One region of the Microbacterium plantarum genome, then DNA from elsewhere that is predicted to be linked to it. Evidence: predicted binding sites of a transcription regulator. Region 1 holds the regulator's gene; each other region holds the start of a gene.
What was found. Region 1 encodes LexA, which represses DNA repair genes until DNA is damaged. Its sites were predicted from a motif close to TCGAACANNTGTTCGA; they were not measured.
Positions count from the first base shown of each region.

Region 2: VC184_RS01070 (Rv2578c family radical SAM protein) is a predicted target of LexA. The motif match lies at 2,608-2,623, and genes of this name have one in related genera.
Region 3: VC184_RS02245 (HNH endonuclease signature motif containing protein) is a predicted target of LexA. The motif match lies at 1,932-1,947, and genes of this name have one in related genera.

Region 1 covers NZ_CP141117.1:1,026,258-1,033,564, forward strand. Annotated here, with positions in the region: gene VC184_RS04850 (class I SAM-dependent methyltransferase) at 1-337, opposite strand, end outside; gene hflX (GTPase HflX) at 612-1,940, shown strand; gene VC184_RS04860 (prolyl oligopeptidase family serine peptidase) at 2,039-3,967, opposite strand; gene lexA (transcriptional repressor LexA) at 4,069-4,734, opposite strand; gene VC184_RS04870 (LysM peptidoglycan-binding domain-containing protein) at 4,991-5,350, shown strand; gene VC184_RS04875 (histidinol-phosphate transaminase) at 5,422-6,507, shown strand; gene hisB (imidazoleglycerol-phosphate dehydratase HisB) at 6,504-7,109, shown strand; gene hisH (imidazole glycerol phosphate synthase subunit HisH) at 7,106-7,307, shown strand, end outside.
Region 2 covers NZ_CP141117.1:213,243-220,549, forward strand. Annotated here, with positions in the region: gene VC184_RS01065 (DEAD/DEAH box helicase) at 1-1,268, shown strand, start outside; gene VC184_RS01070 (Rv2578c family radical SAM protein) at 1,535-2,599, opposite strand; gene VC184_RS01075 (NUDIX hydrolase) at 2,907-3,188, shown strand; gene VC184_RS01080 (NUDIX hydrolase) at 3,185-3,490, shown strand; gene VC184_RS01085 (M15 family metallopeptidase) at 3,541-4,734, shown strand; gene VC184_RS01090 (ECF transporter S component) at 4,843-5,412, opposite strand; gene VC184_RS01095 (siderophore-interacting protein) at 5,409-6,320, opposite strand; gene VC184_RS01100 (energy-coupling factor transporter transmembrane component T) at 6,361-7,179, opposite strand; gene VC184_RS01105 (ABC transporter ATP-binding protein) at 7,176-7,307, opposite strand, start outside.
Region 3 covers NZ_CP141117.1:470,218-477,524, forward strand. Annotated here, with positions in the region: gene VC184_RS02240 (cytochrome b/b6 domain-containing protein) at 1-469, shown strand, start outside; gene VC184_RS02245 (HNH endonuclease signature motif containing protein) at 515-1,897, opposite strand; gene VC184_RS02250 (GNAT family N-acetyltransferase) at 2,028-2,534, opposite strand; gene VC184_RS02255 (hypothetical protein) at 2,600-3,559, opposite strand; TPP riboswitch at 3,676-3,772, shown strand; gene thiM (hydroxyethylthiazole kinase) at 3,755-4,582, shown strand; gene thiE (thiamine phosphate synthase) at 4,579-5,259, shown strand; gene thiD (bifunctional hydroxymethylpyrimidine kinase/phosphomethylpyrimidine kinase) at 5,256-6,758, shown strand; gene VC184_RS02275 (LacI family DNA-binding transcriptional regulator) at 6,768-7,307, shown strand, end outside.

The DNA.
Region 1 (7,307 bases):
CGTTGACGTTACCGAGTCCCAGATCAGCGGCGTTGCGTCGCACCAGGTCGAGAGCCCGTTCGTTGACATCGACGGCCCACACCGTGGCGTGAGGCGACTCCAGAGCCAGCGACAGCGAGATCGGCCCCCAGCCGCAGCCGAGGTCGAGGAAATCCCCACCGGACGGTGCCGGCGGAGTATTGGCCAGAAGAACCCCTGTACCCGAATCCACGTGGTCAGGGCTGAACACCCCGCCCGCGGTCGTGACCTCGACGGCGTGACCCGCGAGGGTCACGCGGATACGGCGGAGGTTCTGTTCGCTGGACGGGGACGCGCTGAAGTAATGATCGCTCCCCATGCATCCGAGCGTATCGGAGCCGGACGTACCGGCGGGAGACTAGAATTCACGGATGCCCGGGCACGGGCATCCCGGGAAGAGAGTTATGACGCATATCACCACCCCCGACGGCGACGGCGACATCGCGGTGGACCCGGTCGATCGCGTGCTCGCGAGCGCGGAGACGCGCTCGTCGATCCGCGTCTTCGGCGGCGCGCAGGCGCTGCAGGATGAGTCGACGGTGTCGTACGGAGACACCGACGGCGACCAGTGGGATCGCGAGGAGCGCGCGGCGCTGCGCCGTGTCCCCGGTCTGTCCACAGAGCTCGAGGACGTCACCGAGGTCGAGTACCGACAGCTGCGACTCGAGAACGTCGTGCTCGTCGGCGTGTATCCCCAGGGGTCGCACGAGGACGCGGAGAACTCGCTGCGCGAGCTCGCGGCCCTGGCCGAGACCGCCGGTGCGGTCGTGCTCGACGGCGTTCTGCAGCGGCGACCGCATCCTGACCCCGCCACCTACATCGGACGCGGCAAGGCAGCCGAGCTGCGCGACCTCGTCGCCGCCGTCGGTGCCGACACCGTGATCGCCGACACCGAGCTGGCACCGAGCCAGCGGCGCGCCCTGGAGGATGTCGCGAAGGTCAAGGTCATCGACCGCACCACGGTCATCCTCGACATCTTCAGCCAGCACGCCAAGAGTCGTGAGGGCAAGGCCCAGGTCGAGCTCGCACAGCTCGAGTACCTCCTGCCGCGTCTGCGCGGATGGGGCGAGTCGATGAGCCGCCAGGCCGGTGGCCAGGTCGGCGCGGGCGGTGCGGGCATGGGCTCGCGCGGTCCCGGTGAGACGAAGATCGAGCTCGATCGGCGCCGCATCCGCACCCGCATGGCGCAGCTGCGCAAGCAGATCCGCGAGTTCGCGCCGTCGCGCGAGGCGAAGCGCGCCGAGCGTCGGCGCAACACGATCCCCTCGGTGGCGATCGCCGGTTACACCAACGCCGGCAAGTCGAGTCTGCTGAACCGGCTGACGAGCGCGGGTGTCCTGGTCGAGAACGCTCTGTTCGCGACGCTGGATGCCACGGTGCGTCGGGCCGAGGCCGCCGACGGGCGCGTGTTCACGCTCACCGACACCGTCGGCTTCGTCCGCAATCTCCCGCACCAGCTCGTCGAGGCGTTCCGGTCCACGCTCGAGGAGGTCTCGGGCGCGGACGTCATCGTCCACGTCGTCGACGGCTCGCATCCCGACCCCGCCGCGCAGCTCGCGACCGTCCGCGACGTGATGGGCGACGTGGGCGCTCGCGCCACCCGCGAGCTCGTCGTCTTCAACAAGGCCGACCTCGTCGACGACGATGCGCGGCTGCTGCTGCGCGGGCTCGAGCCGACGGCCCACTTCGTGTCGTCGCGCACGGGTGAGGGCATCGACGAGTTGCGCGCCGCGATCGAGGATGCGCTGCCGCTGCCGGCGGTGGAGGTGCGCGCTCTCGTGCCGTACGACCGTGGCGACCTGATCTCGGCCGTGCACGAGAGCGGCCACATCGTCGCCACCTCGCACGAGGAGGACGGCACGGCCGTGCACGCGCACGTCTCCGAGCGTCTCGCGGCTGAGCTCGCGCCCTACGCCGTCTGAGCCCGCGGTCGGCGATACACCTGCAGGCTCGGCGGTGCTGGTGAGGCCTTCCGCATCCGCGGCCTGACAGGCGTATCAGCGCCAGGCGGTCGCCGGGCTCAGTCGAGCTCGATCGGCGCGACGCCGGGCGTGTCGAAACCGAACACCTGACCGAGGAACGCCAGCTCGCTCTCCAGAGCGTTCACGATCGTCTCGGTCCGTCGGAACCCGTGCCCCTCGCCCGCGTACAGGACATAGGCGTGGGGCACGCCCTGCGCGACGAGTGCGTCGCGGATGGCCTCGGCCTGCGCCGGCGGCACGACCGCGTCCTCGTCGCCCTGGAGAAGCAGCAGCGGCACGCGGAACCCCTCGGCGTGGCTCAGCGGCGAGCGCTCGATGTACACGTGCTCCGCTTCGGGAAGGGGACCGATCAGGCCGTCGAGGTAGCGCGCCTCGAAGTCGTGGGTCTCGGCCGCGAGGGCGCGGGCATCGCCGACGCCGTAGCGCGAGACGCCCGCGCCGAACACGTCCGTGCCGACGAGCGCCGCCAACACGGTCCAGCCACCGGCCGACCCGCCCTCGATCGCGAGCCGTGACGCATCGGCGAGTCCGTCGGCGGCGAGGCCGCGTGCCGCCGCCGCGACGTCATCGACGTCGACGACGCCCCACTGGCCCTTCAGCCGTTCACGGTACGACCGGCCGTACCCGGTCGACCCGCCGTAGTTCACGTCGAGCACACCGATGCCTCGGCTGGTGAAGTAGGCCGCCTTGGCGTCGGCGGTGCCGCCCACGTGCGACGTCGGCCCGCCGTGCACCCAGACGAGGTACGGCGGCAGCTCGTCGGTCGGCGCCGTGACATCGGGGTTCGTCGGCGGATAGGCGAAGGCGTGCACCGGGCCGTGGGGACCCTCGGTGGTGATCTGACGGGCATGGGGGATCCATGCCTCGTCGATATCGGGGGTACCGCCGCGCACCGCTGTCGTCTCGCCGCTGTCGAGATCGACCAGCCAGAGCCCGCTCGCCCCGGGCATGGCGCCGCTCACGAGGGCGCGGCTGCCGCGGACGTCCTCGATCTGCAGTCGAGCGGTGGCGGGGAAGGGGAGAGGGATCGCGCCGCCGTCGCGGTCGACGATCACGAGCTGGTCCGAGCCGTGCGTGCGGACGGCCACGACGCGGCCGTCGTCGAGCGGCGCGTACCACCGGGTGCCGAGGACCCACAGGCCACCACCCGTGTCGGCGTCGGCGGGGGAGACCGCGACGGGTGCCGCGCCGGTCGCGGGGTCGACGCGATGGAGGTTCCAGCGCCCCGTCGGCTCGTCGAGCAGCAACAGCTGGCCGTCGGATGTCCATTCCGGCTGCAGCGCGGCCGTGCTGCCGCCGGCCACCTCGCGGACACGATCCGGGGCGTCGAGCTCGATGACACGGATGCGGGTGCGGTCCCAGGGCATGTCCGGGTGATCCCACGCCACCCACGCGAGCTGTGATCCGTCGGGTGACAGTGCCGGCTGAGCCACAAAGTCGCTGCCCCCGGCGAGCTCCGTCACTCCCGCTTCGTCGCCGCTCGCGGCGTTCTCATCGCTGCTCGCGCCGTCGATCCGCACGATGTGTCGTTCGGGAGTGCGCCCCGGGCGCTCGCGCTCGCGCACCGCGAGAAGCGCGCCGTGCTGCCAGCGGAGACCGCCGTAGTGGGTGCCGCTCTCCTCTGGGGTGAGCGCCTCGGGCTCGCCGCCCGGGCGGAGGCGTCGAATGCGCTGGTCCGACTTGTCGACGAAGAACAGCTCGCCGTCGTCGGACGCCGTCCAGGCGCCGCCGCCATACTCGTGCACACGCGATCGCGCGTTCCCGGGCGCGGGGAGGACGACCTCCACAGAATCGTCGCGGCGGCGGCGCATGACGGCGACGCGACCGGCCTCATCGGGAAGGGATTCGCCCCACCAGATCTCATCCCCGACAAAGCGCGCGCCGTCGAGGCGCAACGAGGACGCGCTGGCCCACGAGGCGGTCAGGGGGGAGGGCCAAGAACCGTACGGGAGTTGCTGCTGCGACATACCGTCACGCTACGCGAGCGGATCCGGGTCGTGCCGGACGACGGGAGGGGATGCCGCCGAGTCGCGGCATCCCCTCCCGCAGTTCCGTCGGTGCGGCGAGGTCAGACCGTGCGGAGGACGGCGACGACCTTGCCGAGGATGGTGGCGTCATCGCCGAGGATCGGCTCGAACGCCGAGTTGCGGGGGAGGAGCCAGGTGTGGCCGTCGCGCTGACGGAGCGTCTTGACGGTGGCCTCGCCGTCGAGCATGGCCGCGACGATCTCGCCGTTGTCGGCGGTCGCCTGTGCCCGCACGACGACCCAGTCGCCGTCGCAGATGGCGGCGTCGATCATGGAGTCGCCGACGACCTTGAGCATGAACAGCTCGCCCTTGCCGACGAGCTGACGCGGCAGGGGGAAGATCTCCTCGACCTGCTGGTCGGCGGTGATCGGGACGCCCGCCGCGATGCGGCCCACGAGCGGCACGAGGGCGGCGTCGCCGAGGGCGGGCGCGGCGTCGGCGGGGTTCTCGCCGGCCGTGCCGGGGAGGTCGATGAGGACCTCCATCGCGCGGGTCTTGCCGGGGTCGCGGCGGAGGTATCCGCTCAGCTCGAGCTGGTTCAGCTGGTGGGTGACGCTCGACAGCGACTTGAGGCCGACGGCGTCGCCGATCTCGCGCATGCTCGGCGGGTAGCCGTTGCGGGCGATCGCGTGCTGGATCACCTCGAGGATCGCGAGCTGCTTATCGCTCAGATTCTTGCGTCGTCGCGTCTGCGGCTTCTCGCTCATACCGCCGGTCTCCTGTCGTCGCGCCCCGTCCCCGACCCGATGTCGGAGGTTCATGGTGGGCTCTCGCTGTCGAAAAGGTAGCCCGATCCGACAGCGACATCACGGAACGCTCCGCGTGTCTCTTCGATCGGTCTCCGATTTCGGTGGGTGGTTGACACCACACAATATCGAAGATACGTTCGGAACCGAAGTTCGCACCCGTCTCTCCCGGCCGAGAGGCGGGAGCGAATCTTCCTACCGCTCCCGAGGAGATGTCATGACCACGATCGATGCCCGCTTCGCACCGGCCCCCCGCACCCGTCTGCGCCTGACGCGCCGTGGACGCCGCGTCATCGCAGCGATCGCCGCGCTTCCCGCCGTCGTCGCCGTCACCGCTGCCGTGCTCTCCGGCGGGGGAGCACTCGCGTCCAACGAGGCGGGCGCGCCCGAGGGGTCGTTCACGACGGTGACCGTCATGTCGGGCGAATCGCTCTGGTCGATCGCTGAAGAGGTGGCGCCGGCCGCCGACCCCCGTGACGTCGTCGACGCCATCATCCGGCTGAACGCCCTCGGCTCTGGTCAGCTCGAGGCAGGCCAGACACTCGCCATCCCCGCCGAGTACGACGCCGCGAGCTGAAGCCCGCCGTCTTCGGCGCAGAAGCTGGGGTGCGGCCACGCCGGACTCGGACGCGGCCTAGCATGGGTGGGATGAGCCCGAGTCTGGATGATCTGCCCCTCAGAGACGATCTGCGAGGCCTCACCCCGTACGGCGCCCCGCAGGCGCCGCTTCCGGTCGCGCTGAACGTCAACGAGAACACGCATCCCGTTCCCGAAGAGGTCGCAGACGACATCCTGGATGCCGTCGCCCGTGCCCTGCGCGACGTCAACCGCTATCCCGACCGCGAGTTCACGCACCTCCGCGAGTCCTTCGCCGAGTACCTCGGTCACGGCCTCACCCCCGATCGCATCTGGGCCGCGAACGGATCGAACGAGGTGCTGCAGCACCTGCTCCAGGCCTTCGGCGGCCCGGGGCGCACCGCCATGGGCTTCGGCCCCACGTACTCGATGTACCCGCTGCTGACGCGAGCCACCGGCGCGCAGTACGTCGCGGGCACGCGCGGCCCCGACTTCACGCTCGACCCGGCCTCCGCCGCGGCACAAGTCTCCGAACTACGCCCCGACGTCGTCTTCCTCTGCGCGCCCAACAACCCGACCGGCACGCCGCTCGGTCTCGACGTCATCGAGGCGGTGTACGACGCCACCGACGGAATCGTGATCGTCGACGAGGCCTATCAGGAGTTCGCGCCGCGCGAGAGCCCCTCCGCGCTGACGCTGCTCGGCGAGCGGGAGCGCCTGGTCGTCTCGCGCACGATGAGCAAGGCGTTCGCCTTCGCCGGTGCGCGCGTCGGCTATCTCGCCGCCGACGCGACCCTCATCGACGCTCTGCGTCTTGTCCGCCTGCCGTACCACCTCAGCGCCCTCACGCAGGCGGCCGCGACAGCCGCGCTGTCGCACTCGTCGACGATGCTCCGGATGGTGGACGAGATCGTCGCGCAGCGCGATCGGATGTCGGCGACGCTCGATGCCCTCGGGTACCACGCCTACGAGAGCTGGACGAACTTCGTCCTGTTCGACGGGGTCGACGACCCGCGCGCCACCTGGCAGGCGCTCTACGATCGCGGCATCCTCGTCCGCGACGTCGGCATCCCGCACAGCCTGCGCGTCAGTGCCGGTACGGAAGACGAGACGACCGCGTTCCTCGAAGCACTGGCGTCGATAGACTCGGAGGCATGACCAGCCCCCGAACGGCCAGCATCCGTCGTGCCACGAGCGAGTCGAGTGTCGAACTCGAGCTCGACCTCGACGGGACCGGGATCAGCACGATCGAGACGACCGTGCCGTTCTTCGATCATCTGCTGACGGCGTTCGCGAAGCACTCGCTCACCGACCTGACTGTACGCGCGACGGGCGACACGCACATCGACGCGCACCACACGGTCGAGGATGTGGCGATCGTGCTCGGGCAGGCGCTGCGCTCTGCGCTGGGCGACAAGTCGGGCATATCCCGCTACGGCGATGCGCTCGTGCCCCTCGACGAGGCGCTCGCGCAGGCTGTCGTCGACATCTCCGGGCGTCCCTACCTCGTGCACACGGGAGAGCCCGAGGGATACGAGTACCACCTCATCGGCGGGCACTTCACGGGGTCGCTCGTGCGGCACACGTTCGAGGCGATCGCGTTCAACGCGGGCCTGACGATGCACGTCCGCGTGCTCGGCGGACGCGACCCGCACCACATCGCCGAGGCGGAGTACAAGGCCTTCGCCCGTGCCTTCCGGCAGGCCAAGGCGCTCGATCCGCTCGTGCACGGCATCCCCAGCACGAAGGGCGCCCTATGACCGAGGGTGACACGACCGGACGCGCGCCGCTCGTCGCCGTCCTCGATTATGGCTCGGGCAACATCCACTCGGCCGTCAAGGCCCTCTCCGCCGCGGGTGCGGACGCCCGACTGACGTCCGATCGTGGTCTCATCCGCGATGCGGACGGTCTTCTGGTTCCCGGCGTCGGTGCGTTCAGTGCGGTCATGGCCGCCCTGC
Region 2 (7,307 bases), 810 kb from region 1:
CGAAGTCGAAGGCCCACCAGGACCACGTCGACACCGTCCACGAGCGCCTGCAGGCGGAGGCCGTGGATGCGGCATCCGTCGCCCAGTCGTCGTTCGCCGACCTCGGCCTCGGTGACAACATCGTCCGTCAGCTCGACGCCCTGGGTGCGGCATCCCCGTTCCCGATCCAGGCGGCCACCATTCCGCCGATCCTCGAGGGCAAGGACGTCCTCGCCCGCGGCCGCACCGGCTCGGGCAAGACCATCGCGTTCGGCGCTCCGCTCGTCGAGTCGATCCTGCGCAGCCAGGCCGGCAAGCGTCGCGAGTTCGGGCGTTCACCCAAGGCGCTGATCCTCGCTCCGACGCGCGAGCTCGCGCTGCAGATCGACCGCACCGTCCAGGCGATCGCGCGCAGCGTCGGGCTCTTCACGACGCAGATCTACGGCGGAGTGCCGCAGGCGCGTCAGGTCGGTGCGCTCAAGAAGGGCGTCGACATCATCATCGGCACCCCCGGCCGCATCGAAGACCTGCAGAACCAGGGAAAGCTCGACCTCTCCGAGGTGGGCATCGTCGTGCTCGACGAGGCCGACCACATGAGCGAGCTCGGGTTCCTCGAGCCCATGCAGCGCATCCTCCGCCTCGTGCAGGACGGCGCGCAGAAGCTGCTGTTCTCGGCGACGCTCGACCGCGAGGTCGCCGCTCTGGTCGACGAGTTCCTCGTCGAGCCGGCCGTCTACGAGGTCGCGGGCGAGAGCCAGGACACCTCGACGATCGATCACCGTGTGCTCGTCCTCGACCACCGCGACAAGGCCGAGATCCTGAACTCCCTCGTCGACCGCGACGGCAAGACGCTCGTCTTCGCGCGTACCCGTGCCTACACCGAGATGCTCGCCGAGCAGTTCGAGGATGCCGGGATCGCGGCGGTCGCGCTCCACGGCGACCTCAACCAGGGCAAGCGCACGCGCAACCTGCAGCGCCTGACCGACGGCAAGGTGCGGGTGCTGGTCGCGACGGATGTCGCAGCCCGCGGCATCCACGTCGATGACATCGACCTGGTCATCCAGGCCGACGCTCCCGACGAGTACAAGACCTACCTGCACCGCGCAGGGCGCACCGGCCGCGCCGGTCGCTCGGGTGCGGTCGTCACTCTCATCACGCGTCAGCGTCGCCGTCGCATGACCGAGATGCTCGAGCGTGCCGAGATCGACGCCCCCTTCGACGATGTCCGCCCCGGCGACGACATCCTCGAGGAGGTCTCGGGCCGACAGCTCGCGAACGTCGACGCCTGAGCCGACGCCGCTCTGACGCCCCGCCGCACGCTGCGACCCGACGGTCGTGGCGTTCGGCGGGGCGCTTCCGTTGGCGGGGCGCTCGCGGTTCGCCGTGCCGTGCGCGGGCTGAGGGCCCTGAGAGGCTGAGCGGTGGGAGCCGGCCGCGCGTTGAGCCTGATCTCGGGACCATACCCCGGCAGCGCGCGAGAGTGTCCCGGCTCGCACTCCCGGCTCCGGTTCGCAGCGCCCCGGGCCGCGAAACTCGGGCCACTGTGCTGCTTGTGTCAGAAGAGCGTGGGAACGGATGCCGCTGCAGCGGCGCGGCCGCGCGAAGTCGTGACCACCGGTCCGGGGCGGAATCGTCGCGTGGCGGGCTGCGCCTCTTCCTCTTCGAGCCCTCCCCGAAGGCGATGCCGCGCGAGCAGAGGTCGAACGCGCGTCGCGAGCATGCGCCGGTAGCCCTGCGGTGCCTGCACCGAGGCCCCGGGGTACAGGCCGCGGTACACCGGCACGAGGTCGGGGCGTTCGCGCGCGAGCCACTGCTGGAACCAGGGTTTGACGCCCGGTCGCAGGTGCATCGCGCCGTAGACGACGCGGGCGGCGCCGGCATCCGCGATCCGGCTCAGGGCATCGTCGAGCACCTCGGTCGAATCGGTGAGGTGCGGCACGATCGGCATCAGGAACACCGTCACCCGGAACCCCGCGGCGCTTGCCGCTCGCACCGTGTCGAGGCGAGCGGCGAATGTCGGCGCGCCGGGTTCGAGCAGCTGCCGCAGCGGCTCGTCGAGTACCGCGATCGACATCGCGAGGTCGATGGGCACCGAACGTGCCGCCTCGGCCAGCAGCGGTAGGTCACGGCGCAGCAGGGTGCCTTTCGTCAGCACCGAGAACGGCGTGCCGCTGTCGACCAGCGCCGTGATGATGCCGGGCATCAACCGGTAGCGGCCCTCCGCACGCTGGTAGGGGTCGGTGTTCGTACCGAGAGCGACCTGCTCGCGCGCCCAGGTCGGTTTCGAGAGCTCGCGGCGCAGTACGTCGGCGACGTTCAGCTTGACGACGATCTGCGAGTCGAAGTCGGCTCCCGCGTCCATGTCGAGGTACTCGTGCGTGCCGCGGGCGAAGCAGTAGACGCAGGCATGCGTGCATCCCCGGTAGGGATTGACCGTCCAGTCGAAGGGTATCGCCGAGGGGCCCGGGACCCGGTTGAGCGCCGAGCGCGACATGACCTCGTGGAAGGTAACTCCTGCGAACTCGGGCGTCGTCACCGAGCGCACGAGGCCGTTGAGTGTCTCGAGGCCGGGCAGCGCAGCGGCATCCGCCACGCCCATCTGCTGCCCCTGCCATCGCATGAGAAGATTCGAACAGAAATTCGAAGTGTTGTCAAACATGAAAGCGCGAACCCTCGTATGCTCGGATGCCGGTGTGGTGACAGGCAGATCGTTTCACCGGGGATCGAGGACGCTGCGAGCGGATGGGGGAGTGCGCTGTGACTCTGACGTCAGCTGGGGAGAGGGTGAGATACGCCGGGGTAGCCGACGTGGTCGGTTTCTGCGAGCCGGATCGCACCCGCCCCCCGACGACGAGGGTGCGCCCCCGGCTCGTCCGAATGGATGAAATCCGCCGCGCTGTCGGTGCCGGTGTGAACGGTGCCGCACGATGACGATCATCGATCGAACCGCGTCGTACGCCAAACAGTTCACCGTCAGCGGCTACGTGCTCAATCCCGCAGAGGACCGAATCCTCCTCATCCATCACAAGAAGCTCGCGAAGTGGCTTCCGCCGGGCGGTCATGTCGACGAGGACGAGACGCCCCAGGCGGCGGTCGTGAGAGAAGTGTTCGAGGAGACCGGCGTGGCAGCCGTGCTGCGCCGCACGCGGGCGTCGACCTCGCCGCGGACGGTCGCACCGAAGCTCAGCTCGACCTCCCGATCAGCATGAGCTATCAGCTCATCCCCGAGCGCCCCGGCGAACCCGCGCACATCCATATGGACATGGCCTTCGTGCTGCACACTTCGGAGCGCGGCGCCCTGTCGCCCGCGGCCGGAGAGGTCCACGACGCGGGCTGGTTCTCGAGCATCGAGATCGACGAGCTCGACACGTTCCCCTCCGTGAAGGTGATCGCGCGAGAGTTGCTCGCTCCGGCGGCTGCGGAAGGGCGCGCGGGCAGCGTGAGCCCGGGGGCATCGCCCGCCGGACCCGATGCCGTGTTCGGCGAGGGGACCAGCCCGGGTCGCGGGTGAACCGCGCTGCGAACGGGAACTCAACCGGACCCGCAGGGCAGAATGGGGTCGTGGTGCACCCGACCGAGCCCGAGACGCGTCGCTCGCGACGCGAGCGATCGGCGGAGGCGCGCCCTCTCCCCTCGCGGCGCGAGCTGCGTGAGCGGGCCGGCGCTTCCGGTTCCGCGGCGAGCGGTGCTGGTGGCGAGGTCGCCTCGGCTTCGTCGGCGGAGGGCCGATCACCGGATGCCGCCGCCCTGTCGGCATCCGTGCGTCTGCCGGCAGCCGTCTACGTCCGCCGCCGCGCCGTTGCGGCCACGGCTGCACTCGCGCTCGTCGGCCTCGTCGTCGCCGGTACCGCCGGCTTCACGTCGGCACTCAGCGGACCGGATGAGGCTCCCGTCGACCCCGTCGCCGCGCTCGTCGGTGACGCCGCGGCGGGCGCGCCCAACGCATCGTCCATTCCTGCGCCCGCGCAGTCCGGCGATGCTGCCGCCGCCCAGCCGGCCGACGATGCGACGACGGATGCCGCGGCCGCGGGCGACATCTGCGGTGATCCCGGATTCCAGCAGGCGCTCGCGTCGGGCTCTGACGCCGACGTCATCGCCGCGGCCGGGGGAGCCGAGCCTTTCCGGGCCGCGATCGCGGGCGGTGCGGCCCCGTGCATCGATCTGCACACGGCCGGCCGCACGTGGGTCGTCGTGAACAAGCTGAACGCGCTCGATCCGATCGACTACTGGCCCGAGCCGCAAGCGCGCGCCGAGGGCGTCGAGCGAACCAGCGGGGGGCACATGCGTGCGGACGTCGCGGCGGCCCTCTCGCAGCTCGCGGCCGCCGCGCAGGCTGAGGGCGCGGGCACAATCGGAGTGAACAGCGGGTTCCGGTCGTACGACTTCCAAGTGTCGACGTACCGCAACTACGTCGGTCAGCTCGGCCAGGGCAACGCCGACCTCACGAGCGCCCGCCCCGGGCACAGCGAGCATCAGACCGGTCTCGCCGTCGATGTGGTCGCATGCGACGGTGGGTGCGGGGCGATCGAACAGTTCGGCGGCACGGCGCAGTCGGACTGGGTCGCCGCCAACGCGCATCGCTTCGGGTTCATCATCCGGTACCCCGATGGCTTCACCGAGACGACCGGGTACGACTACGAGCCCTGGCACCTGCGATATATCGGCCCCGAACTGGCGGCGCTCTACGCCGAGGGCGGCTACCGCACCCTCGAAGACTTCTTCGGGATGCCGCCGGCCCCGACCTACGCCGACTGACACCGCCCGGCGCCATGCGCCCGTTCGTCGACTCGCCAGGTTCTGCGGATGCCGCACCCCCCGCATCCGCACTCTCTGGCGAGTCGACGGAGAGGGGGAACAGAGGGGTCAGGCGGGCGTGCGGCGCCGGGCGAGGGTCGCGACGCCGGCGGCGCGCAGGCGGTCGCCGATCAGGATGCCGAGCCACGTCGCTCCGACGCAGCTGACGATGCAGAGGGCGACGAATCCGATCAGCACGGGCGCGGTCATGCTCCACAGATCGAACGACTGCGCTGCGAACACGGGATACGTCGCGCCGATGATCGCGGCGCCTGCATAGTGCAGCCATGTGTTCCAGCGCCGGTAGAGCGTCGCGAGGAACGGCAGTTCGGGGAAGAACGACCAGTAGAGCATCGTCGCGACCGATCCGATCGTGAAGAACGGGGCAAGCACGAGTCCTGAGATCAGCCCCACGAGCAGCCCCGCTCCCGGGCGTTGCAGCAGCCTGAGGGCGATGACGGCGGGCAGAACCCACAGCCCGGCGATCGCCACCGTTGCGAACGGCACCGTGAGGAACAGGGTCGTCGACGCGACCCACGCGGGCGCGAGCAACGCGCTCGCCGCGACGCCGATCGCGGCGCACGTCAACAGGTATGCCGTCGAGACACGCGCGGCGCGCGACCGGGGTGCCGCGGTCATGCTCGCGTCTCCCGCTCCATCGTGGCTCGGCGTTCATCATCCGGCGCGTGCTCGGATGCCGCCTGGGGCTTCGGGGTCGGCGAGCTCGCGCCCTCGCGCCAGTACCCGACGAAGCTGATCTGTTCCTTCGGGATGCCGTGGTCGGCGACGAGCATCCGCCGGGCGGTGGTCGGCAGCGACTGCTCGCCGACGATGAACGCGTGGAGGGGCTGCGCGGGCAACGCGCCGGGCGCCAATCCGCTCAGCGCTGCGAGGGCGGCTGACCCCGGCTTCGCGTCGGGCGCCCGGACGAGCCAGCGGACCTCGACCCCCGGGGGTGCATCGATCTCGAGCACGTCGTCGCTCGACGGGGCCTCGATGAACGCGGTTCCGGATGCCGTTGCCGGCAGCGAAGCGCAGATGGAGGCGACGGCCGGTGCCCCCGTCTCGTCGGCGACGAGGAGCACATGATCGATGCCTCGCTCGGGGTTGAAGCGCAGCCCCTCGTCGATGATGACGACGCTCTCTCCCTCGTGGGCCTGCGACGCCCAGCGGGAGGCGGGTCCGGCGGTCGGCCCCGAGCCGTGCAGCACGAAGTCGACGTCGATCTCGGCACCGCCCGCCGGCCCCGCCGGCCGGTACGCCCGCACCGAGTAGTTGCGCATGACCGGCCGTTCGCCCTCGGGGATGCGGAGGTACTTCAGGTAGCCGAACAGCTTGTTGGCCTTGGCCGGGATGCGGTCGAGGGCCTCATCGCCGCCGAGCGGCAGGAAAAGGCGGAACCACTGGTCGTAGCCCAGCGGTACGAACCGGTCGATGTCGCCGCGCCCCAAGGTGACCCGCATCCAGTGCGGGGCGAGGCGCTCTGCACGCAGCACCTCCAGACGCACCAGACCGGGCGTCATGGGCTTCACGATGTTGCGGGTCATGCGCAGCATCCTCTCCAGGCTCGACGGGGTGCGGTCGGCATCAGGGGGTCCAGGGGAAGAGGGCGATGAGGATCGCGGCGGAGGCGAGCCAGAAGAGCGCGACGAAGGCGACATCGCGCCGCCGGAACGGCACCAGGTGCCGCTCGGTGCGGTCGCGATGGGCCCCGAAGGCGCGCGCGTCCATCGCGAGCGCGACCCGCTCGGCATGGCGGATGGCGCCGGCCAGCAGCGGAACGACGTAACCGCCCCACCGTGCGATCGCCGAGAACGGTCCCCGCCCGCCATGGGCGCCGCGTACGCGGTGGGCCTGTCGGATGAGGTCGAGCTCGTAGCCGAACCGCGGCACGAACCGGAACGCGGCGAGCGCCGTGTAGCCGACGCGGTAGGGGACGCGCAGCTGCTGGACGGTCGCCCTCACGAGGTCCGGCCCCGTTGTGGTGAGCCCCGCGATGAACGCCAGCGCGGCGATCGCGCCGAGCCGCAACCCGGTCGCCATCCCGGTCTCCAACGCCCCCGCGTGCAGACTCCAGGCGCCGAGCTGAAGCAGCACCGGGGTGTCGGCCACCCGCGCCGCATCGACCCACAGCGACATCCCGGCTCCCACCATCAGGATGCCGATGGGCACGGCGACCGCGAGCAGGAGAACGGTACGCAGCGTCCAACGCGCTCCGACGATGAGCACGCCGTACGCGAGTGCGAGCAGAGCGAGCGGCGTGACGAGATCGCGCGTGAAGATGAGAGCGACCATCGCGGGGACGGGGGCCGCGAGCTTCGCCAGCGGGTTGAGCCGGAACAGCAGCCGACGGGAGGGCGGCGCGGCCGCGTAGGGATCGAGCGCGATGCTCGCCGTCGCGCTCATCGATCGCTCCCCGGCAGATCGCGGAGGCGGGCGATGCCCGACAGCTCGGGGTACCCGTCGAGCCCGTGCAGGGCGCGGCGCAGCGGCGGCATCCGCAGGGCGGCGGAGCGCAGCAGCTCGTCGTCGCC
Region 3 (7,307 bases), 560 kb from region 1:
TGCCTCGGCGGCGTTGCAGTACGTGTCGCTCGACTGGCCGACGGAGAACGGCTGGGTGAATTACAACAGCCTGCAGCAGCTCGCGTACGCCACGACCGTGTTCGTCGCGGCACCGCTCGCGGTCGTCACCGGCGCGCGGCTCAGCACGGTCTGGCCGCGGGGCGACGGGCGGATCAACCATCTGTACCCGCTCGAGTGGGCACGACGCCTGCACGTGCTGGTGATGCTTTTCTTCGTCGTCTTCATCGTGACCCATGTCGCTCTCGTCCTGGCTACGGGAGCGCTCCGCAACCTCAACCACATGTACGCCGCACAAGGATCGGCGGACCCGACGGCCTACGCCGACAACTGGACCGGCTTCTGGCTGTTCGTCCTGTCGCTCGCCGTCATCGTCGGGGCGTGCGTCGCCGCTCGCCCCGCTGTCCTCGTACCGATCGCGCGTTTGTTCGGCACGACCATCACCCGTTGACCGTCGTCGGCCGGTCGGAGATCACGCCCGCGCGATCAGGCGGTGTCAGAAGGGTGGCGGTTCGTCCGGCGGTGGTCCGCCGCGTGTCGCATCCGGTGGCGGATCCGCGGTGTCGATGGTGAAGCAGACCGCGGGTATGGGTACGTCTTCGCGGTACACCCGGCCGAGGGGCGAGGTCCATTCGAGAACGCCTCCGCCGACCTGCCGGACCTCCCACTTCGTGAACTGCTTCATCGAATGGTGTCGCTGGCAGAGATGGGCGAGGTTGAAGATGTGGGTATGCCCACCCAGGGCGTAGTCGATCGTGTGGTCGATCTCGCAGCGGAGCGCGGCTCGTCGGCATCCGGGGAACCGGCAGTGCTGGTCGCGCGCCATCAGGAGTTTCTTCATCGAAGCGGTCGGCCGGTAGGTGTCGATCTCGACCGGGGTGCGGGTGACGGGGTCGATGAAGAGTCGGTCCCACTCGGACACCTGCCCGGCGAGCTCGCGTGCCGTGTCGGCATCGATCAGCGCAGCGCCCACGGCTTCGGCCGGGTTCTCGTCACGCCCCATCAACGTCTCGGCGGTGACCGCGACCTGAACGCGCGCTCGGATCGCGCCGAGCCCACCGGCCCGGTCGGTCCCGTAGGTCGGGTCGACCACGGGCGCCCCGCCGAGGACGAAGTCGCCGAGGATGTCGGCCCGCAGCTGGTCCATCGTCCTGGTGTCGGCGGGTTCACCCGACCCAGCGGCATCCGCCCCGTCGCTCTCCGCCCCGTTACTCTCCGCCCGGGCGTCCTTCACCGACTGCCCCATCTGCGTGAGTCGGTCGAGCATCCCCGCGGCGATGACCGTCGGGAGGTTCGCGACGAGGTTCGACATCCCGTCTGTCCCGTGGAACACCCGCACGCACCGCTCCGCCGCCGCGGCCTTGTGCCGCTCGGTGAAGGTCTGCGGATGCAATCGGGCCGCCAACGCGTCCAGCGCACCCCGCACTCGGGAGGGCACATCCCGCTCGCACACCGCGATCGCGGCTTCCTCGTACGCCGACCGCACCTCGTCAGGCACCCCCGCGCCGACCCGCACGACCACATCGACGTGTCCGCGTTCGATCCGCCGCTGGGCCCACGCCTCGAACAGGGCCGGGTAATCGTCGATGACGGTCACCGCGTGGTCGATCTCGACCTGTAGGCGCCGGTCCGTCAGCCGCGCCATCCCCGCGGCCTCGGCCGCGACCGAACGCAGCTCCATGTCCGACGCCATCCCTCGTACCCCGTCGCGCCGCGCGTCGTGCAGTGCAGCGTGGCCCAGGTCCGCCAGCGCCCGGGTGCGGGCGATATCGGCGGCGTGGGAGAGGTCGAGCGCCTCGGCGTAACGCGAGAAAGCAAGCGCTTGCGACGGCGTGGGTGCCTCGCGTCCCACCTCGCCACCCGCGCCATTCGCTGTCATGTTCCCATGATGGCAGTGGGGTACGACATCGAAGTCGAACAGAGGTGCGAATGTGGGCAACTCGCTAAGAAGACCGGCGGGGGAGGAGCTGCGCCGATCGCTCCGCCGCCGTCACCCGGCCGGCGCCGAGTCAGCGAACGAAGCGGACCTCGGTCAGCGTCTCGCCGAGGAACGGCTCGGTGTGGGTCTGCCCGTCGAGCGTGAAGCCATTTCGCTCGTAGAAGCGGTGCGCGCGGGGGTTGTCTTCCGCGACCCACAGGTAGACGCCCTCGTCCTTCTCGACGGCCGCGTCGAAGAGCCGCTGACCGATGCCGGTGCCGTGCCAGGCGTCGAGCAGGTAGATGAAGTACAGCTCGCGCATCCGGGGGGCGTCGCGATCGCGCGCCGGGCCCGACCCGACGAAGCCGACGATCTCGCCGCGGACGAGCGCGGCGTACATCCGGAAGTCCTCGCCCTGCGCGGCCCAGTGGGTCCACAGCTCGGCGAGTCGTCGCGGCGAGACGCTCTGTAGAGCGGCGGTGCTGATGAGGTGGTCGTAGGTCTCGTGCCAGCAGGTGGCGTGCACCCGCCCGAGGGCTTCGGCGTCGACATCCCGCACCGGACGGACGACGATGTCGGTCTGCAGTTCGGCTTCCATGGCCAGACTCTACGCGCGGCCGGCGACGGCGTGAAATCGGGGAGTCGGGGTTGCGCCGCCTGCCGTCATGCGCCGACACCGTCCACCACGGCGACCTCGACCGAGACCAGGCCGACCTCGCCCGGGCTCCAGCCCGCCGCGACCAGTCGAGCCCGCAGCGCTCGTTCGATGACCCTCTGCTCGCTGGGGCTGTGCAGCCGTGCACCGGCCCCCGCGGGTTCGACGACGGCGCCGGGATCGAGAGTCCGCGCCGCGGCGATCAGGTCCTCCCGCATCCGATCGGCGCGCGCGGCCCCGAGGGCGGTTCGGACGATCTCGTACGAACCCAGCGTGACCGTCCACGCCGGCCCCCGGTCGTCGCCCGAGGCCCCGCGCGAGCGCTGCGCGGCCAGCGCGGCGCTGCGGTCCGACAGGATCATCAGGAGGGCAGCGCCGCTCAGGAGGACGAGCACGGCCCCCGCGATGGTCGTCGGCACGACCGAGAACCCGAGGCGGTAGAGCGCTGAATCCCATCCGAGCGTGAGCCCCACGCCGGCGCGGCACACGGAGAAGAGCGCGTAGACCGCCATGGTCGCTGCGAGGAGCCACGACCCGCGTCGCGCTGCGATGGCCGGGTGCCTCGCGGCGACGCTGGTCAACCCGCAGATGACCGCCATGATCAGGACCTTCACCGCGAGCGAGACGGGCAGCCCGATCGCCGCGGACACGACGCCGACGACAGCGGCGAGCGAGACGGCGATGCCGCCGCGGGCGAGGACGCCGCCGCCGAGCGAGCCGAGCCCGGCGAAGATCAGTCCCGGGCCGAGGACCATGGCGATGTCGCTGATGACGAGCGATGCCGGATCGCCGGTCTGGGTGTGGACGAGGTACAGCAGGCTGGACGTGGTGGCCGAGAGCGCGCCGACGATCCCGAAGCGCAGGAGCGCGCCGCGCCGACGCCAGCTCGGGCGCAGCGTGAACAGCACGACGAGACCGATGATCGTCATGAGGCACGCGAAGACCAGCGCGCATCCCGCTGTCAGCACGGCCCCACCCCCTCGCGCGCCGGCCCGTGAAGCGCGCTCACTCGCAACCTACGCGCTTCGGGGGCCGGGAGAAAAGCACAGCGGCCCAGAGCGTGCAAACCGGCCTGCTATGGTCGTGTTCCGACACGGGGTGCCCGCGACCGCGAGCTGAGATCAGACCCGTCGAACCTGCTCCAGTGCAATGCTGGCGAAGGGATGTCGAAAATGCGCGATGTCGTGCCCACCGTCCGAGGACCGGAAGCGGCGCTCCGAGCGCTGCGGGATGCCGCTCCGCTCACCCACTGCGTGACCAACGCCGTCGTCACCGGGTTCACCGCGAACGCGCTGCTCTCGCTCGGGGCGAGTCCGGCGATGGTCGACATCGAGGGTGAGGCGGGCATCTTCGCCGGCGTCGCCGACGGTGCCCTGATCAACCTCGGCACCCCGAATCCGCAGCAGCAGGCCAGCGCCCGCGAGATCGTGGCGGCGACGCGGCGCTGGGTGCTCGACCCCGTCGCGGTCGGGATGCTGCCGATCCGCACGGCCCTCGCCGCGGAGCTCGTCGCTGCTCGCCCCGCGATCATCCGCGGCAACGCCTCGGAGATCGCGGCGGTCGCCGGAACCGGCGCGGGCGGCCGCGGCGTCGACAGCATCGACGACCCGGACTCGGTGCACGCGGCCGCGGCGGCCCTGGCCCGCCGGTCCGGCGCGGTCGTCGCGGTGTCGGGCGCGACGGACCTCGTCACCGACGGAGAACGGGTCGCGCGGGTTCCCGGGGGAGACCCGCTGCTGACCCGGGTGACCGGCGGAGGCTGCTCGCTGGGCGCGACGATGGCGGCCTTCCTCGGCGTCGTCGAGCCCTTCTCGGCAGCCGTCGCAGCGTCGCTCGTGCACAAGCAGGCCGCCGAGGCTGCGGCATCCGTGTCGTCCGGTCCCGGCTCGTTCGCCGTCGCCTTCCTCGACGCGCTCGCGACGCTCGCTCCCGGCGACCTCGATGCCGCACGCGTCGCGACCCGCGCGATGGCGGCGGAGGGCGTCCGGTGACCCGCCGGGTCGACCTCGCCCTGCACCTCGTCACCGATGACCGGCTGAACGCGGACGCGCTGCTGTCGATCGTCGACGCCGCCGTCGACGGGGGCGTGACGGTGGTGCAGCTGCGCGACAAGAGAGTGAGCGCGGCCGAGCTGATCCGCCGCGCCCGGATGCTGTCGGATGTGATCGCGGGGCGGGTTCCGCTGCTCATCGACGACCGGGTCGACGTCGCCCTCGCCGCCATCGATGCGGGGGCCCGCGTGGACGGCGTGCATCTCGGTCAGAACGACATCCCGCCCACGACTGCGCGGCGAGTCCTCGGGCCGGACGCCGTCATCGGGTGGACGGCGAACACGGCGGCGCATCTGCAGGCCGCCCACGCGATGCCGGACGGCACCCTCGACTATCTCGGCGTCGGCGTGATCCGGCCGACGATCACGAAGGCCGATCACCCGCCCGCGCTGGGCATCGAGGGATTCGCGGAACGGGCCGCGGCGACGCCGCTCGCGTGCGTCGCGATCGGGGGTGTGGGTCCCGATGACGTCGCCGCCCTCCGCCGAGCGGGGGCGGCCGGGGTCGCCGTCGTCTCGGCGATCAGCGGTGCCGCGGACCCCGCCGCGGCCGCGCGCGCCTTCGCCGTCGCAGCGCGCGGGCGCGGTTCCGACACTGCGGACGGAGCGGTCCGGTGACCGCGGGGGCACGGGCGCCGCGCGTGCCGCGGGTGCTGAGCATCGCGGGCACCGACCCGTCGGGCGGCGCGGGCATTCAAGCCGACCTCAAGTCGATCGCGGCGATGGGCGGCTACGGCATGGCCGTCGTCACGGCCCTCGTGGCGCAGAACACCCGCGGTGTGCGGGCCGTGCACGTGCCTCCGCCGGAGTTCTTGCGTACGCAGCTCGACGCGGTCGGCGATGACGTCGAGATCGATGCGATCAAGATCGGGATGCTGCACTCCGAGCCGCTCGTCGCCGTCGTCGACGACTGGCTGGCTCGGCGGGGCCATGACCTCGTCGTGCTGGACCCCGTCATGGTGGCCACGAGCGGCGATCGCCTGCTCGATCCAGCCGCAGAGGCCGCGATCCGCGCCCTCTGCGGGCGCGTCGCCCTCGTGACTCCGAACCTCCCCGAGCTGGCCGTGCTCGCGGAGGAGCCGGTCGCACGCACATGGCTCGACGCCCTCGCCCAGGCACAGCGGTTCGCGCGCACATCGGGTGCGGCGGTGCTCGTCAAAGGCGGGCATCTCGACGGCGACGACTGCCCCGACGCGATCGTGACGCCGGACGGGGTCGCGGCGGAGGTGTCGCGTCGCCGCATCGCCTCGACCAACACCCACGGCACCGGGTGCTCCCTGTCGTCGGCGATGGCGACGCTCGGCGCGAGTGGCATCGGCTGGACCGTTGCCCTCGCGCGTGCGACCGAATGGTTGGCCGGTTCGATCACAGCGGGCGCGGCGCTCGGCGTCGGGCGAGGCAACGGCCCCGTCGACCACCTGCACGAGCTGCGCCCGCACCTCCCGTCGCCCGTGTCGTGGACAGAGCGCGCCTGGGCCGGCGCCGCTCCGCTCCGCGCCGCCGTCGACTCCTGCGCCTTCGTCGAGGGGCTGCGCACGGGAGAGCTCGATGAGCCGGTTTTCGCCTGGTACCTCCAGCAGGACGCGCTGTACCTCTCGGAGTACGCCCGTGTCCTCGCCCGAGCCAGCGCGCTCGCCCCGCGAGGCGAGGAACAGGTGTTCTGGGCGGAGGCCGCCGCCTCGGCGATCGCGGTCGAATCCGAGCTCCACCGCTCGCGGGTCGGCGCGGACGCCGCCGACCCTGCCGCCGCGACGCTCGCCTACACCGATCACCTCCACGCCGCATCCGCTCGCGGCTCGTACGGTGAGCTGGTCGCCGCCCTCCTGCCGTGCTTCTGGCTGTACTCCGATGTGGGCGTGCGATTCGCGGCGGCGTCGCACCCGCACCATCCGTATCGGGACTGGCTTTCGACCTACGCCGACCCCGCTTTCGCCGCATCGACCCGCGCCGCGATCGAGATCGTCGAGCGGGCGGCGGCGGACGCGTCGGCGGCAGAGCGCGCGCGGATGAGCGTCGCGTTCGCGCGATCGATGCGCCACGAGCTCGCCTTCTTCGAGGCGCCCATCGCAGCGCTGGCCGGCGCAACACGGGCGAGAGGGCCTGCGCGCGGGGCCTAGTCTGTGCTCATGCCGAAGGAGAGAGCCGGCCGAGCCACGATGAAGGATGTGGCGGCGCTCGCCGGGGTATCGGCGAAGACGGTCTCCAACGTGCTGACGGGCACTGCCGCGGTCCGGCCGCAGACGCAGCAGCGCGTGGAGTCGGCGATGCGCGAGCTCGACTTCGTGCCGAACCTCAGCGCCCGGGGCCTGCGGAACGGCCGCTCCGGTGTGATCGCCATCGCGCTCCCCGACCTCGCGACGGCGTTCTCCGCTGAGATGCTGCATCACCTCGTCGACGCGGCTCACCAGCGCGGCTACGCGGTCCAGATCGAGGAGACCGCGCTCGAGCCGGAGCGTGAGCGCGACCTCGTCTCGCGGGCGCGTCAGCATCTCGTCGACGGTGTCGTGCTCAACCCGATCCGCATCGAGGACAGCGTCGTCGATCGCGACGAACGGCTGCCGCCTGTCGTGCTGATCGGCGAGGTCGAGCAGCACGTCACCGACCGGGTGCTCGTCGACAGCCGGGGTGGCGCGCGCGATGCCGTGGCTCACCTCGTGGCGCGCGGG